One region of the Paenibacillus motobuensis genome, then DNA from elsewhere that is predicted to be linked to it. Evidence: riboswitches for the same ligand, from Rfam matches in the RefSeq annotation. Region 1 holds a riboswitch; each other region holds the start of a gene.

Region 1 (3,383 bases):
GCAGCGTCACGATCAGAGAAGCAGGCAGAAGAATACGGACAATCGCCTTCACAAAATCCTCAAAGAAATTCCCCAGCCGTTGGCCTCTTCCTGTAATTCCGCGGATAAAAGCGATGGCGGCGCATAGACCTGTAGCAGCTGATGTGAACATCATCATTGTGATTACAGCCATTTGCGAGAAATAGCTAAGCCCTGTCTCCCCGCTATAATGCTGCAGATTCGTGTTGGTCATGAAGCTAATTACCGTATTGAATGCCAGCGTCGGCTCCATGCTGCCGCTTCCTTCGGGATTCCATGGGAACCACTGCTGCAGGCTGAGAAGCAGAAAACTGATTGTCATCAACACCACATTCGTTGCCAGCAAGCTGATCACATATTTCTTCCAATCCATCGCTTCGCGCCGCCTATAGCCGGCTATGTTGAAAATAAACCGCTCCATTGCTCCGAAAATGCGATCACTACGATTAGGTACATTAGAGAAAACATGATATATATAAGTACCGACCGGCTTCACCAGCAGCAATATTACGCCGATCACAATGAACATTTGTAAATAATCCATAATACACTCACCCCATCTGGAATCCTACTTATTGTTTTTAAGCTCTGGCTTATCGCTCAAGCTTTGCTGCAAGCAGAAATCCAACCTCTCCGCTTACGGAATGGATGACATAAGAAGCTCCTAGCCCTTTGTAAATCATGCGCGGATTTCTATTCGGAGTAATAATGAAAATCTGATCACGCGTCCATCTCCGACAGATTTGCAAATAGCGACAGGTTAATGTCATACTCAGTTCAAAAATATAACAGCGTCCGATCGGAAACGGCGGGACGATCCAGCTCTGCTCGTCATCCGTCTTGATACGCAGTACATGTCTTACGCCCAGTTTATGAAGGACTTCTTCCTCCTTCTTGTTGTTCACCATGACCGCGAAATTACGCTTCGCCGCCATCAGCAGCAAAATAAACTTCAGTCCAACCGGATTCGGTGCTGCTACTAGAACAAACTCTTCCTCCACTTGAGAACACCCTCCTTGAATTTGCAGAGGACAACACAAAAGAAGCCGCAGGAAAGATAGTAACCTTTCCCGCGGCTTAATGAGTGGTCTTAGACCCACTACCCGACCTTGGTGGTTGCCTCTTCCTAGACGCTTACGAGGTTAGCTGACGGATTCGGGCGCGGAAGTCGCCCTACCTTGGAAAATACGTTTATCCTCCAAGCGATTCACCCCATGGAACTAAGGTTTAGAAGCCCGCAGATCGGGCATCACTCAGTACCGTTGGTTCCCCCGCTGCTGTCATATCCACGACAGCATTCAGCGAATTTTGATTGATGTTGTATTGTATTTCAGTTCATTTTTCAAAAAAGAGCATAAAAAACCACAGAGGCAAACGGTCCTCTGTGGCCGAATTCGTTGCGGCGCGCAGTCACCTTTCCTCTCTCATACCCACGCTGACGAAGTTAGCTGACGGATTCGGGCGGTGAGAGTCGCCCTACCTGAGAAGAGTCCATGGTCTCTTTCTCAGGATTCACCCCTGTCCGAATGGGCCTGTGTTGGCTCTCACACCAGCCCTGGCCATTCAGACGATGAGCAAGCTGCGTTGATCATCACACAGCAAGCTCTTGTTGGTTCCTCCGTTCTCTGGAACATCCCAGAGATTAAGCGATCGGAATTGGATAATATTGATTATGGATTGAATCATACCGCTGCAAGGTTTGACTGTAAAGCCAACTTCCCGGCAAAAAAAGCGATTAATTTAAAGGAATATGAAAATATACCGCTTACATTGATATGGCTCTCTCTAATTTTCGCTATAGCTCATTTCTACTCTTGATTTTAAATTCTTTTATAAGGATCCTGCCGGGGAAACTGTTGAAATCGCAGCTGCCAACGCGATAAAATTTTACTCATGTCTCTCCTTCGCTATAATAGAGTTAGTTCATCATTTTGCCAAAAGGAGCGATATTTATGAAAATAACGTATCTCGGACATTCATGCGTATATTTAGATACTGGCGATTGCCGTTTGATCATTGACCCGTTCTTGACCGGTAATCCTAAAGCAGCTGCTGTGGCTGAAGATATCGATGTCGATTATATCCTACTTACCCATGGGCACTCGGATCATATCGGGGATGCTGAGGTGATCGCCAGAAGAACTGGAGCCTCCATCGTAGCTATCGTTGAACTGGCGGGCTTCTTTGAGCAGAAAGGGCTTAAGGCGACAGGAATGAACCTGGGAGGTTCGTACAACTTCCCGTTCGGCAAGCTGACCTTCACTCCGGCTCTCCACAGTTCTTCCGTTGAAGTGAACGGAACGAATGTCTACCTGGGGGTTGCCGCAGGCATTGTACTCAATATCAACGGTTTCACGGTATATCATTGTGGCGATACCGCACTATTCAGCGATATAAAGCTCATCGGAAGCAAGCATAAGATCGATCTCGCTTTTATCCCGATCGGAGATTTCTTCACCATGGGACCGGAAGACGCTCTGCTCGCCGCCGAATGGATCGGCGCCAAGCACGTGGTCCCGGTTCACTACGATACATTTGGCATCATCAAACAGGACGGAACACAATTCGCCCACCAATTGCAAAAGCTTGGCATATCCGGCCATGCCCTTCTGCCAGGCGAAAGCCTCGATAAAGCGCAGTTGGAGCGTTAATTGGCCTATCTCGTCTAACTTCATCGACCGCTCTATTTATTCCATTAGCTCAGTTGCTAGAGCATCCGGCTCATAACCGCCCGCACCGACCACCCAAAGCTGGCCCAAACAAAAATAGCTGCTTATCAGCAGCTATTTGCTATTTTTATTTCTAACGAAACTACAGATCGTTATTTGCTCCAAAAAAGCGGGAAATTATTTTTAACGAAACACCATATCGTTATTTGGGCGAAATCCTGGCAAAAAGGTATGATTCGTATTCAATAGCGATACCCAGTTTTGTTAAAAATCTCAGCGGCCAAAATTGGAGCCAATAACGATACCACGTTTCGTTAGAATCTCCAAAATAGCAGAATCACGCAATCAGGCCCATGTTGCCTTCCTGGATCAAATCGAGAAATACCATACACCGGCCGACATAACGTCGTGCGATACTTACAACAAGACGTGGATTCGCTTCCGCAATCGGCGTTTCGCTTCTGCATCACCTTGTTCTCCCCTTTATGCCAGCTCAATTTTTCATTAGCGCTCCCTTGAACAGACAGGCACAGAGGTACTTGCTAATCCAAAGCTAGTCCAAAAGTTCCTTCCCTTTTGTCTCGGTGCCCAGCCAGAGGACGGCAATCGCGCCGATCAGTACGGTGACGAAGAACAGCCAGAAGATCGAGCTGATCGGTACTTCTCGGGCTACGAGCCAGCCAACCAGGAACGGAG
Region 2 (3,383 bases), on a different contig from region 1:
GATACGCCTTTACCGGTTGTATTGAAGAAGACGAGATCGCCAGGCTTCAACTGGCTCTTGCTTACCGCAGCGCCTTGCTTGAACTGATCTGTCGATACGCGAGGTAGGGTTACGCCCATTTTCTGATATACATATTTGGTGAAGCCTGAGCAGTCAAAGCCGCTACTGGCGCTGATTCCACCGAGTCTGTAAGGTGTACCGTATACCGAGTCAACAACATTAGTTAGTGTGGTGCTCGCAAAAGCATTGCCGCTTTGCATAGTGAAGAAGATGGCCAGGCTTGCTGCGGCTGCGATGATTGTTTTTCTCAAGATGTAAGCTCCTTCCAAGGCCTGCGAGGTTAGCTTGCGGATTCGGTTGAAGGTTCCCTATGGCAGCGTGATAGCGCCAATTCACCCCAAATGGTTCCCCCGTTTCCCGGGTGCTTAGGAATTCGGCTGTTCTTAGTTGATGCACCCCAAAAGTTACGATAGTTACAATAAAGATTACAAACTTGTTACTATTACACTGGTCATTTTACCAAACCCGCCCAGGTTTGACAAGCTTGTCGATAGATTTGATCTGGAAGTCTGTGTTTCTGTCTGAGTTCATAGGCATATAGGGCCAGAAGTGGGGGGAATGCAGGCCTTTAGGCAAATAAAAAACCCGCGGTTGTGGATTCCATTGAATCGCCGCAGGCTTAAAATTCGTTATTATTCTACATCATCGTGATCTGTAACTTCTCCAGTAGCATCTTCGTACTTGTCGGAACTCATAACGCGCTTAGCTCCAACATAACGATCTACATAATATTTCTCGCTCAATTTGCTAATTACAACGCCCTTGGAAGTGGAAGCGTGAGCAAATTTGCCTTCACCTACATAGACACCCACATGGGATATGCCTTTGCCTGAAGTGTTGAAGAACACCAGGTCGCCAGCGATTAGTTCATCCTTGGATACGGATTCGCCCATTTTATATTGCGATCCCGATTGGTGAGGAAGCTTGATACCGATCTTGGAGAATACATACATCGTAAATCCTGAGCAGTCAAACCCAGAAGTCGTTGTACCACCGGATACATACTTCGTTCCGAGCGCTCCATCAATAGCAGAGTCTAATTTGGAATCCGCGAAAGCGCTGCCAGTTCCGATGGAGAAAAGCAATGTAACACCAAGAGCTAATGTAGTTAACTGTTTCTTCAAGAAAAATACTCCTTCCGATTGCCTACGAGGTTAGCTTACGGATTCGGTTGAAGGTTCCCTATGATCCCTCTCTAGCGAGATCAATTCACCCAAAGTGGTTCCCCCGTTCCCCGTGAAGGGAATTCGGCCATGATTTCGTAAATAATTGTTATAATTACACTCGCTATTGCTATTACTTGACTTATTATGACAATAATGATTACAAAACTGTTACTGAATTTCTGCTGTTGTTATTGTAACAAAGAGAAGTATATTTTGGCAATGCCTAATTCACAAGATTCAGAGAGAAAAACAAAGAATAAGGCCTCCGATTCAGGCGGAGGCCTTGTGGTATAAGGGATTGTAATGGTAAAAGAATTTTAACTTTTTTGTGATTTTATTTTCCATAATTGATATTGAGAGGTTACTTCCCAAACTCTGAATAAACTTCGTATGAAAGGATAGCTTTGCTGCAGAATAAGAGCGAGTATTCCGGTCCATATCCACGATACTGAGCCAAAGATTAAGAACAAGATCAGTGCAAAAGCGCCAAGTAAGAGAGAGATGCCTGCTCCAGGAAGCACATATCGAATACCTATTAGAATAGACCCCCATAGCCCCTTTTTGAAAAGATAGCCAAATTGCGCAAATAGCAAGCATTGGTTAATGAGCCAGCAATAGATCATCCAAGCAAGTAGAACGGCCGACATCTTCAAGATCGGGGAGATCTGTATGGTTCCTGAGTGAAGTATGTCTGGCAGAAGTCCCTGGACGAGAGGGACAATCCATAATAGGGGCAGGCTGATTAATATAAGTTCGATAAATAGGAAGAAGAATACCGGCTTCCCAAACTCCTTCATGCCTCGGAACAGCGGAAGTCCGCTCTTTCGCTCCTCCTTGGGAATTAAGCCATACAGGATCCCTGCCTGGAGCAGGGGCGTCACTAGCAGTCGGATGAGAGCCATGCCGAGCAGAATCCCCAGATAGAGACGGATGTCTGAGCTATGCTTGAGCTCGTACTGACCTTCCAGAAGGAATAGAGCCGGGCTGAGCATATTGGGCGGGGGATCTGGGTATCTAACCAAGACCTCCGTAACTACTGAATTGACGAGCCTGTATAAAAATAGTCCCCAGAGCAGCTGATACAGAAACAGGATGATAATAGAGGGAAGCTGGTTTTTTATAAGACTCCATCCACTACGTATATAGATCATACTTTTCCCCCTCAAGTTTTGTTAAGGTAAGGCTTCGTAGAATGAGCTGCGGATAAATTTAATACGGAAGCATATACAGAGTTTTGTAAGGTCAGGTACCTACCATAATAACGAGCCGAGTACGGTCTCCAGCAATTTGACGATCGTTAAAGTAGAGCGGGTACTTACAGGCTCCTGAATCTCCGCTTTCAGGTAGTTGTTAATGTGTTTATTCTCTAGAACGAGCGCATATTCAGGATCGATTTGTACCCAATCCACAGGCTCTTTGTACTGGACCTTAATCTTCAGGGTGTCGTTATCCACATTCCAAGTCTTACGGAGAGTATGCCCGTCCTTGAACGAGAGCAATATGGCTACCTCTGGATAATTGGCGCCCTTACGACTTATATCGATGATTGATTCATAGACCGATCCGCTGCTCGAATTGGAGGGATGAATCTGAATTCGATCGACTGAGAAATCAGCCATTTTGTCGCTATATACGTATTGGTTGAAGTATTCCTTCCACGATCGACCCGTGATCTGCTCAACGGTACGCTGAAAATCTTTCGTTGTCGGATGCTTGAAGCGGTATTTGAGGCTGTAGCTGGACATGATTCGCTTCATCGTCTTGGCACCTACTTGCCTCTCAATATCAAGCAGGATCAGTTTCCCTCTATAATAAGCATTCTGGGCGTATACATCGCTATCTCCATATTTCCATGCATTCTGGGTTAGTGAAGCCGGGGAAGTGATGATCGCTGATTGGACCGGGAGTGGAAGGTTAGTTGTGAATTCCTGCTCCATCAGCTTATCTTCGGCATAGGAGGCGAATCCTTCATCCAACCAGGCTTCTTCGAACTCATTACTTGCAATCATTCCGTAGAAATACTGGTGAGCAATCTCATGGATAACTGTACGCTCCAGCTCATTGTAATCTGGGGAATCACTCTTTGCTCCGAAGGAAGTAACCAGAGTTGGATACTCCATGCCCCCTGCACCGTTCGCTTCTGCGGGCGGGACCACA
Region 3 (3,383 bases), on a different contig from region 1:
TGATCTCGTGCGGCAAATTCACCTTGATGGCCACATCATCGGCAACCATTCCTATACTCACAATCAATTCAAGAAGCACTCCATGCAAGAATTCCAGTCCGAAATATTGCGGACCGAGAAGGTGATTCAGAATATCGTCGGCTATCGTCCGAAGCTGATTCGGCCTCCATACGGTGATATTAATGAAGCCCAGGTTCGTTGGGCAAAGCGGCATAGCTATAGAGTCGTGAATTGGAACGTTGATTCTCTTGATTGGAAGGGTCTCGACAAAGACAAGGTCAAGAAGAATGTGCTTGAGACGGTTGGTCCCGGATCGATCGTTCTCCAGCATGCCGGAGGCGGCTCGGGCTCCAACCTGAGCGGTACGATTGAAGCTCTTCCCGAGATAATCGAGCAACTTAAATCCAAAGGCTATCAATTCGTCAATGTAGCCGATATGCTTCAAACTAAGAAAAATAAAATGTAAATCGTAACAGGGCCGCACCGGAACAACTTCTGTCCGGTACGGCCCTATACAATTCGTGAACTATTCATCTATTTGTCTACTATTTCAGTACAAATAACTTAACATCCTGATAACCAAATTGATTCACAAAGGAAGTGCTGCCCGGGATGAAAATATCAATCCGGTTACCCTTGATCGCGCCACCGATATCCGTCGCTGTCGCTACAAATGCTTTCTTAGGTAGACCTCCATGATCATGTCCAGTTACAAGCACCTTGGTACCAAGAGGAATGACTTTCGGGTCAACTGCAATCGTTCCAAGTTTAAGTGGGTCGCCATAATAATCTACCGCTCCATATCCACCATTCTCGCTTGGAGCTGAAGAATAAGCTGTCGCTTTGACATTAATCGTCTTGGAGTAATTAAAGCTCTTGCCCCAAGCTTCTACCACCTTTTGATCGGCAAATACGCTAAGCCTTGGCAAAATAGCAGCGTTGCCCGTAGAAGAAGCCTTAACTTCCGGAGCAGACATCGTATTGCTCTTATTATCAGGGATTGTGATGCTAAGACCTTCATATATATTTAATGCTTTGATGGTCGGATTCGCTGTCATCAGCTTGTCCATCGGCACTCCATACTGTTTCGAAAGTGTATAGAATGTATCTCCTTCCTTCGCTGTATGTAACGAGTCAGCCAGCGCAGGAACGGATTGCATCGCTCCAAATAATCCAGCGGTAATAAATGCCGTCTTCATAATACGCTTGAATGTCCAAGTATGTTGTTTCTTCATGTTGTCCTCCTTTTATTGCGCCTGCGGAGTTAGTTGTCGGATTCGGGAAAAGGAAGTTTCCCTATGCGAGAATCGTAACAATTGATAGATTAATGTTTTGTTACTTTTCGAGTCGCGCTTCACCCCAAGATAGCCAATCTGCTAAGACTCAATTTCAAATTGGCCTTTCGTTAATTCGTCCCCCGCACTTGTTCTAGTAAGTTTCGGCTCATTGAATATATCACAACTTTGTAACCAATAGCTCATGCAATTGTTACCATTTACGTACAAAGCCTGATATAACACAGTTTTTTTGAGATTAATAATGACAAATCGAGTAATGTATTTGCGATAAAGGTTGAGTTGGTGGCACCTTAAAGTAACAATTTTCACGAAAAAGACAAAGAAAATAGGGCCGCCCTATAAGTAGTAATTACTACTCGGAAAAGCCCCTTTATATTCTCGGCATGTCCTGTTTATTTGTCCTCCTCGTCAGCTGATGGTCCGTACATACCCGGAACCATAATATCAAGCAGTCGCAAATATACCGTGAGTTGTGCGCGGTGGTGGATCATATGGCTTAATCCGAAGGTGCGGAGTGCACTTGCTCGTGGCTGGCGCAGAATAATCTTGTCACCGCTACGAAGTGTCCATTCCTCGCTTAGCATGTTCTCATCGCACTCATCTAACAACTTTTCAAGCTTGGCAACATTCGCATCGAATTCTTCCAGCAGGTCAGTACGGTTGGTCATTGCCTCGCGCCGATTCGGCACAGTCGATAGATCGAATTCCGGGTAAAGAAAAATCGCTACTTGCCAGTTCAGCAGATTGATCATATGTGTAGCAAGACCGCCTAATGTCATTGATTTTACATGTGGCTTCCATGTCATATGTTCCTCAGGCAAGCACGCCAGGATACGGCGTGTAGAGGCCAGCTCATGCAGGGCGTCTCCGATAATCAGTTGTTTCACTAATGCCACTCCCCTCCCTATTATATGGAAATCATACTATAAATAATATCGCATGGAAAGCTTGTCTCACCTCAACAATTCGGCTTAAATGATGAAAAATAACGAAAATGGTTCATAGCAAAAACACCGCGCGCTGGAAACAGCGTGCGGTGTTCAAACAAATCGATATGGTTATAAGAAAGTTAGAGTACTTTGCTCAGGAACTCCTTCGTCCGCGGCTCCTTTGGCGAACCAAATACCTGCTGTGGTGAGCCTTGCTCCAGTACTTGACCTTGATCCATGAAGATGATGCGATCGCCGACTTCACGGGCAAAGCCCATTTCATGCGTAACGATCACCATCGTCATTCCTTTGTCGGCCAGCTTCTTCATGACATCGAGCACCTCTCCGACCATTTCGGGGTCAAGCGCGGAGGTCGGTTCATCGAACAGCATCACATGCGGCTCCATGGCCAACGCTCTGGCAATCGCAATCCGCTGCTTCTGCCCGCCAGACAATTGAGAAGGATAGGCATCCCGCTTATCCTGCAGACCGACCGTCTGCAACAGATCCATCCCCACGGCTTCTGCCTTGTTCTTCTCCATCTTCTTCACGCGTATAGGCGCAAGTGTGATGTTGTCGAGTACCGTCTTATGCGGAAACAGGTTGAACTGCTGGAACACCATCCCCATTTTCTGACGAGTCAAATTAATGTTATGCCCACGTGCGGTAATCGATTCGCCTTCGAACAGAATCTCTCCTTCAGATGGGGTCTCCAGCATGTTAAGACAACGGAGGAACGTACTTTTCCCCGATCCGCTCGGACCGATTACAACGACAACCTCCCCTTGCGAGATTTCAAGGTCAATCCCCTTCAAAATGTGGAGATGGCCGAATTTTTTATGCAAATTTTTAACAGTTATCACTGGCCTTCAACTTCCTTTCGAACACACCTAAAACCCGAGATAGTGTGAATGTCAGAATAAAGTAAATCACTGCGACGATCAGATAAGGTGTCATCCCGTTATACGTAATGCCAACGACAGAGCCGGATTGGAAGATCAGCTCGGTCACACCGATAATGGAGACAATAGAGGACTCTTTTATAATCGTTATGAATTCATTGCCGATTGCCGGAAGCACTGATTTAATGGCCTGCGGAATAATGATGAAGCGCAGCGACATTCCCTGCGACATCCCGAGTGATCGCGCCGCCTCC
Region 4 (3,383 bases), on a different contig from region 1:
GGTGAACTTCGTCTCCATTGAAGCTACCGCGCCATATTCGAAATGAAATTGTATCTGGGCCCGTGACTGTCCGATCTCGTAATTTGGCAATTCATACAGTAAGCCGTATTGCCCTTCGACGGTAGCAAGCTTCAGATCGGCTTCACTCACTCCTAAAGTCTTCAGGTAAGGTCGGACTAACTGCTCTTTATCCGCCAGGCTGATATCGCCTTCCCGGGCCACCAGAGACAGTGTATTCTCGCGACCGTAGTCGATTAAAGCCTGCTTGGTGGCATTACTTGTCGAGATGACCTTCTCAAAGGCAACGACATTGCCCTCTTGCATATTAACGTCGATGCTTAAGAGGCTTAATATGTCATCTGGTTCTGTAAAGACAACATGGAAGACGTCATAAGGAAATTGTTTGCCATAGGATTTAGAATATTTGCCGACTAAATTTTCCTTCGTCAAATATCCGAACAGTTCAGGCTTGGTATCGTATGTAACGTGAGCATTCTGAAAATTACCGTTGATGCCAAGCTCCGTCTGAGCGAATGAAGCGGCGGCCTGCCTGGCTTGCTCTTTGCTGATGGTCTTGCTTAATTGTTGCTCCGGCTCGTTCAAGGAAGGCAGCCAAAGCTGCAGGACAATGAAGAGGACCAATCCAATCGCAGCAAGTATCCAGAGTGCTTTAGGTTTGAGCAAGATCCCAGGTGAGTTCTTGGAAGTTTGCATTTTTACAGCTCCTTTAACACTTTTTTCTAAACAAGGAATTGTTCAATGAGTCCGCTTGTCGTAACCAAGTGAGTTAGAAGCGGGGGTGACATTGAGCGTAATTCTTAGAAAACACATTCAATTAAAGATAACATAGGGGACCTTAGGTTCGCCAATCGGGATATAGTTCACGAAAATCTGCAATATCTCTGGTAAGGTCTCGCATGGCTCAGATAATGGAGTATCATAATCATAGTTTCACGCCTTTTACGCCTTTTTAGAGTTATTTAATCCAAAAGAAACTTTGTGATTACACGCCGATAAGGCTTATAATCCATTTGACGAAAATGAAATGAAAACAATGAAACAATAAAATATATAAATGGCCGAATTTCTTTACGAAAACGGGGGAACCGATTTTTAGGGGTGAGTTTCGCTGAATTTCTGGATATTCCAAGGATCCAAGCGAATAGGGCAACCGTTCATGTCCGAATCCGTCAGCTAACCTCGTAGGCCTTTGAGCAGGGACCAATCAAAAAGCATTGGATTTCCAGTGCTTTTTTTCTTTGCTACAAAAAGGATGGAGTGATTAAGTTGCAGTTAAGCATGTGGGTAAAATGGTTCAGGTTTTCCCCGCCACAGATTTTAGTATTGGGCTTCGCAGCCATTATTCTCGTCGGAGCGCTGCTGTTAATGCTGCCGATCTCAAGTACAACAGGGGAGTCTTTACCATTCGTTGATGCGCTGTTTACCGCAACTTCGGCAACCTGTGTGACGGGATTGGTCGTCGTGGATACCGGGACATATTATTCTACGTTCGGCCAGGTCGTGATTATGCTGCTGATTCAGACCGGCGGTCTCGGATTTATGACCGTGGCTACCCTATTCTCGCTCGTATTCAAGCGCAGAATATCGCTTAAGGATCGTCTCTTGCTGCAAGAGGCGATGAACCAGAACACGATGGAAGGGATCGTCCGCTTGATTCGCAAGGTTCTGATCTATTCCCTGGTCATTGAGAGCAGCGCCGCATTAATCTATACGATTCGCTGGTCCTTTGATATGCCGTTTGGACGTGCGTTATATTTTGGAATATTCCATGGAGTATCCATGTTTAATAATGCCGGTTTTGACTTGTTCGGTCACTATCAGAGCCTTACCCGCTACGTAGGCGATCCGATTGTTAACCTGGTGACGATGTTCCTGATCGTATCCGGGGGCCTTGGATTCATCGTGTTATCGGATCTTGTTGACTTCCGTAAGCACCGGAAGCTATCGCTTCATTCCAAAGTGGTATTGACGATGACGGCTTCGCTTATTTTGATCGGGGCCTTGGTGATTTACGTATTTGAGTTTACGAATCCGGGTACATTCTCAAGCCTTAGCGGGGGAGAAAAGATATGGGCTTCCTTCTTCCAGTCGGTAACACCGCGGACGGCGGGGGCAAATACGGTCGACCTGGGTTCGCTAAGGCAGGCAACTCAATTCTTCATGGTCATCCTTATGTTTATTGGTGCTTCTCCGAGCTCTACCGGGGGCGGGATTAAGACAACGACCTTCATGATTCTGGTCGGCGCTGTAATCTCGATGATTCGCGGGCGGTCTGATCTTGTGCTGTTCCGCTATCGTCTGACTCAGGACCGTATCTTCAAAGCGGTCACGCTGACGATGTTATCCTTGTTCCTCGTCATCGCGGTATCGATGGTACTATCGACGACCGAGAGTGCAAGCTTCCTGAGCATCCTTTTCGAGACGACTTCGGCTTTTGGCACGGTTGGCTTGACCGTGGGATTAACGGGTAAATTAACAGTGATAGGTAAATTTATTATCAGCTTCACGATGTTTGCCGGACGGCTAGGGCCACTAACAATGGCATATGCGCTTGGGCCGAAGAAGGGCAAAGAATTATATAGACATCCGGAAGGTAAAATTATTATTGGATAAGGGGAAGGATAAGCATGAAAACACAGCAGTTTGTAGTGATCGGACTGGGGCGTTTCGGATCTAGTTTGGCACTGGAACTGATGGATCTCGGTTATGAGGTATTGGGGATCGACCGGGATGAGGAAATTGTAAATGAATGGAGCGATAAGCTGACCCACGCCGTCGTTGCTGATGCAACGGATGAAGAGGTTCTCAAATCGCTTGGAGTACGTAACTTCGACTGCGGGATCGTAGCGATCGGCAATGATATTCAGATGAGCATACTGGCGGCAATTCTGCTTAAAGATCTTGGTTTGCCGACGGTGGTAGCCAAGGCGATCTCTGTACTACATGGTAGGGCACTGGAGAAGCTGGGCGTGGATCGAGTCATTTCTCCGGAGCGGGATATGGGTATCCGGGTAGCACACCAATTGGTGACGCCGAATTTGCTTGATTATATCCAATTGTCTAAAAATTACAGCATCGTGGAGATGAACGTTCCTGAATGCCTTAACGGTAAAAATGTAGGAGAGCTTCATCCACGAGCTCGCTTTGGCTGCACGATTGTGGCCATTCATCGCGAGAATGGTGTAATCGTTGCGCCGACAGCGATGGATCAATTGAAAACCGGAGACATTATGGTCATTATCGGCTCCAATGAGAATGTTGAAGAGTTCGAAATGATGGTTAACGAGAATATTTCCTAATCTATCCCTGGGATGTGATAATAGATGGAATCTGCGGCTACAGAGGCTATTAGGCACTTACTT

What was found. Region 1 has a riboswitch for cyclic di-AMP ahead of ABD014_RS12660 (hypothetical protein). Riboswitches for the same ligand answer to the same signal wherever they lie in the genome.
Region 2: another riboswitch for cyclic di-AMP. It lies ahead of ABD014_RS21225 (C40 family peptidase); the one in region 1 lies ahead of ABD014_RS12660 (hypothetical protein).
Region 3: another riboswitch for cyclic di-AMP. It lies ahead of ABD014_RS04220 (3D domain-containing protein); the one in region 1 lies ahead of ABD014_RS12660 (hypothetical protein).
Region 4: another riboswitch for cyclic di-AMP. It lies ahead of ABD014_RS15440 (TrkH family potassium uptake protein); the one in region 1 lies ahead of ABD014_RS12660 (hypothetical protein).

What each region holds. Positions count from the first base shown of each region.
Region 1 is NZ_BAAACX010000009.1:432,495-435,877, forward strand. Features, by position in the region: gene kdpA (potassium-transporting ATPase subunit KdpA) at 1-562, opposite strand, end outside; gene ABD014_RS12660 (hypothetical protein) at 612-1,019, opposite strand; cyclic di-AMP (ydaO/yuaA leader) riboswitch at 1,135-1,332, opposite strand; cyclic di-AMP (ydaO/yuaA leader) riboswitch at 1,437-1,677, opposite strand; gene ABD014_RS12665 (metal-dependent hydrolase) at 1,971-2,669, shown strand; partial or broken gene ABD014_RS12670 (sigma factor) at 3,031-3,170, opposite strand; gene ABD014_RS12675 (MFS transporter) at 3,241-3,383, opposite strand, start outside.
Region 2 is NZ_BAAACX010000020.1:38,918-42,300, reverse strand. Features, by position in the region: gene ABD014_RS21230 (C40 family peptidase) at 1-311, opposite strand, end outside; cyclic di-AMP (ydaO/yuaA leader) riboswitch at 315-449, opposite strand; gene ABD014_RS21225 (C40 family peptidase) at 693-1,184, opposite strand; cyclic di-AMP (ydaO/yuaA leader) riboswitch at 1,188-1,323, opposite strand; gene ABD014_RS21220 (hypothetical protein) at 1,544-2,377, opposite strand; gene ABD014_RS21215 (M1 family metallopeptidase) at 2,477-3,383, opposite strand, start outside.
Region 3 is NZ_BAAACX010000006.1:84,391-87,773, reverse strand. Features, by position in the region: gene ABD014_RS04225 (polysaccharide deacetylase family protein) at 1-466, shown strand, start outside; gene ABD014_RS04220 (3D domain-containing protein) at 546-1,235, opposite strand; cyclic di-AMP (ydaO/yuaA leader) riboswitch at 1,240-1,454, opposite strand; gene ABD014_RS04215 (DinB family protein) at 1,691-2,194, opposite strand; gene ABD014_RS04210 (amino acid ABC transporter ATP-binding protein) at 2,368-3,090, opposite strand; gene ABD014_RS04205 (amino acid ABC transporter permease) at 3,077-3,383, opposite strand, start outside.
Region 4 is NZ_BAAACX010000013.1:153,970-157,352, reverse strand. Features, by position in the region: gene ABD014_RS15445 (CPBP family intramembrane glutamic endopeptidase) at 1-714, opposite strand, end outside; cyclic di-AMP (ydaO/yuaA leader) riboswitch at 1,068-1,224, shown strand; gene ABD014_RS15440 (TrkH family potassium uptake protein) at 1,300-2,634, shown strand; gene ABD014_RS15435 (potassium channel family protein) at 2,649-3,320, shown strand; gene ABD014_RS15430 (cation:proton antiporter) at 3,345-3,383, shown strand, end outside.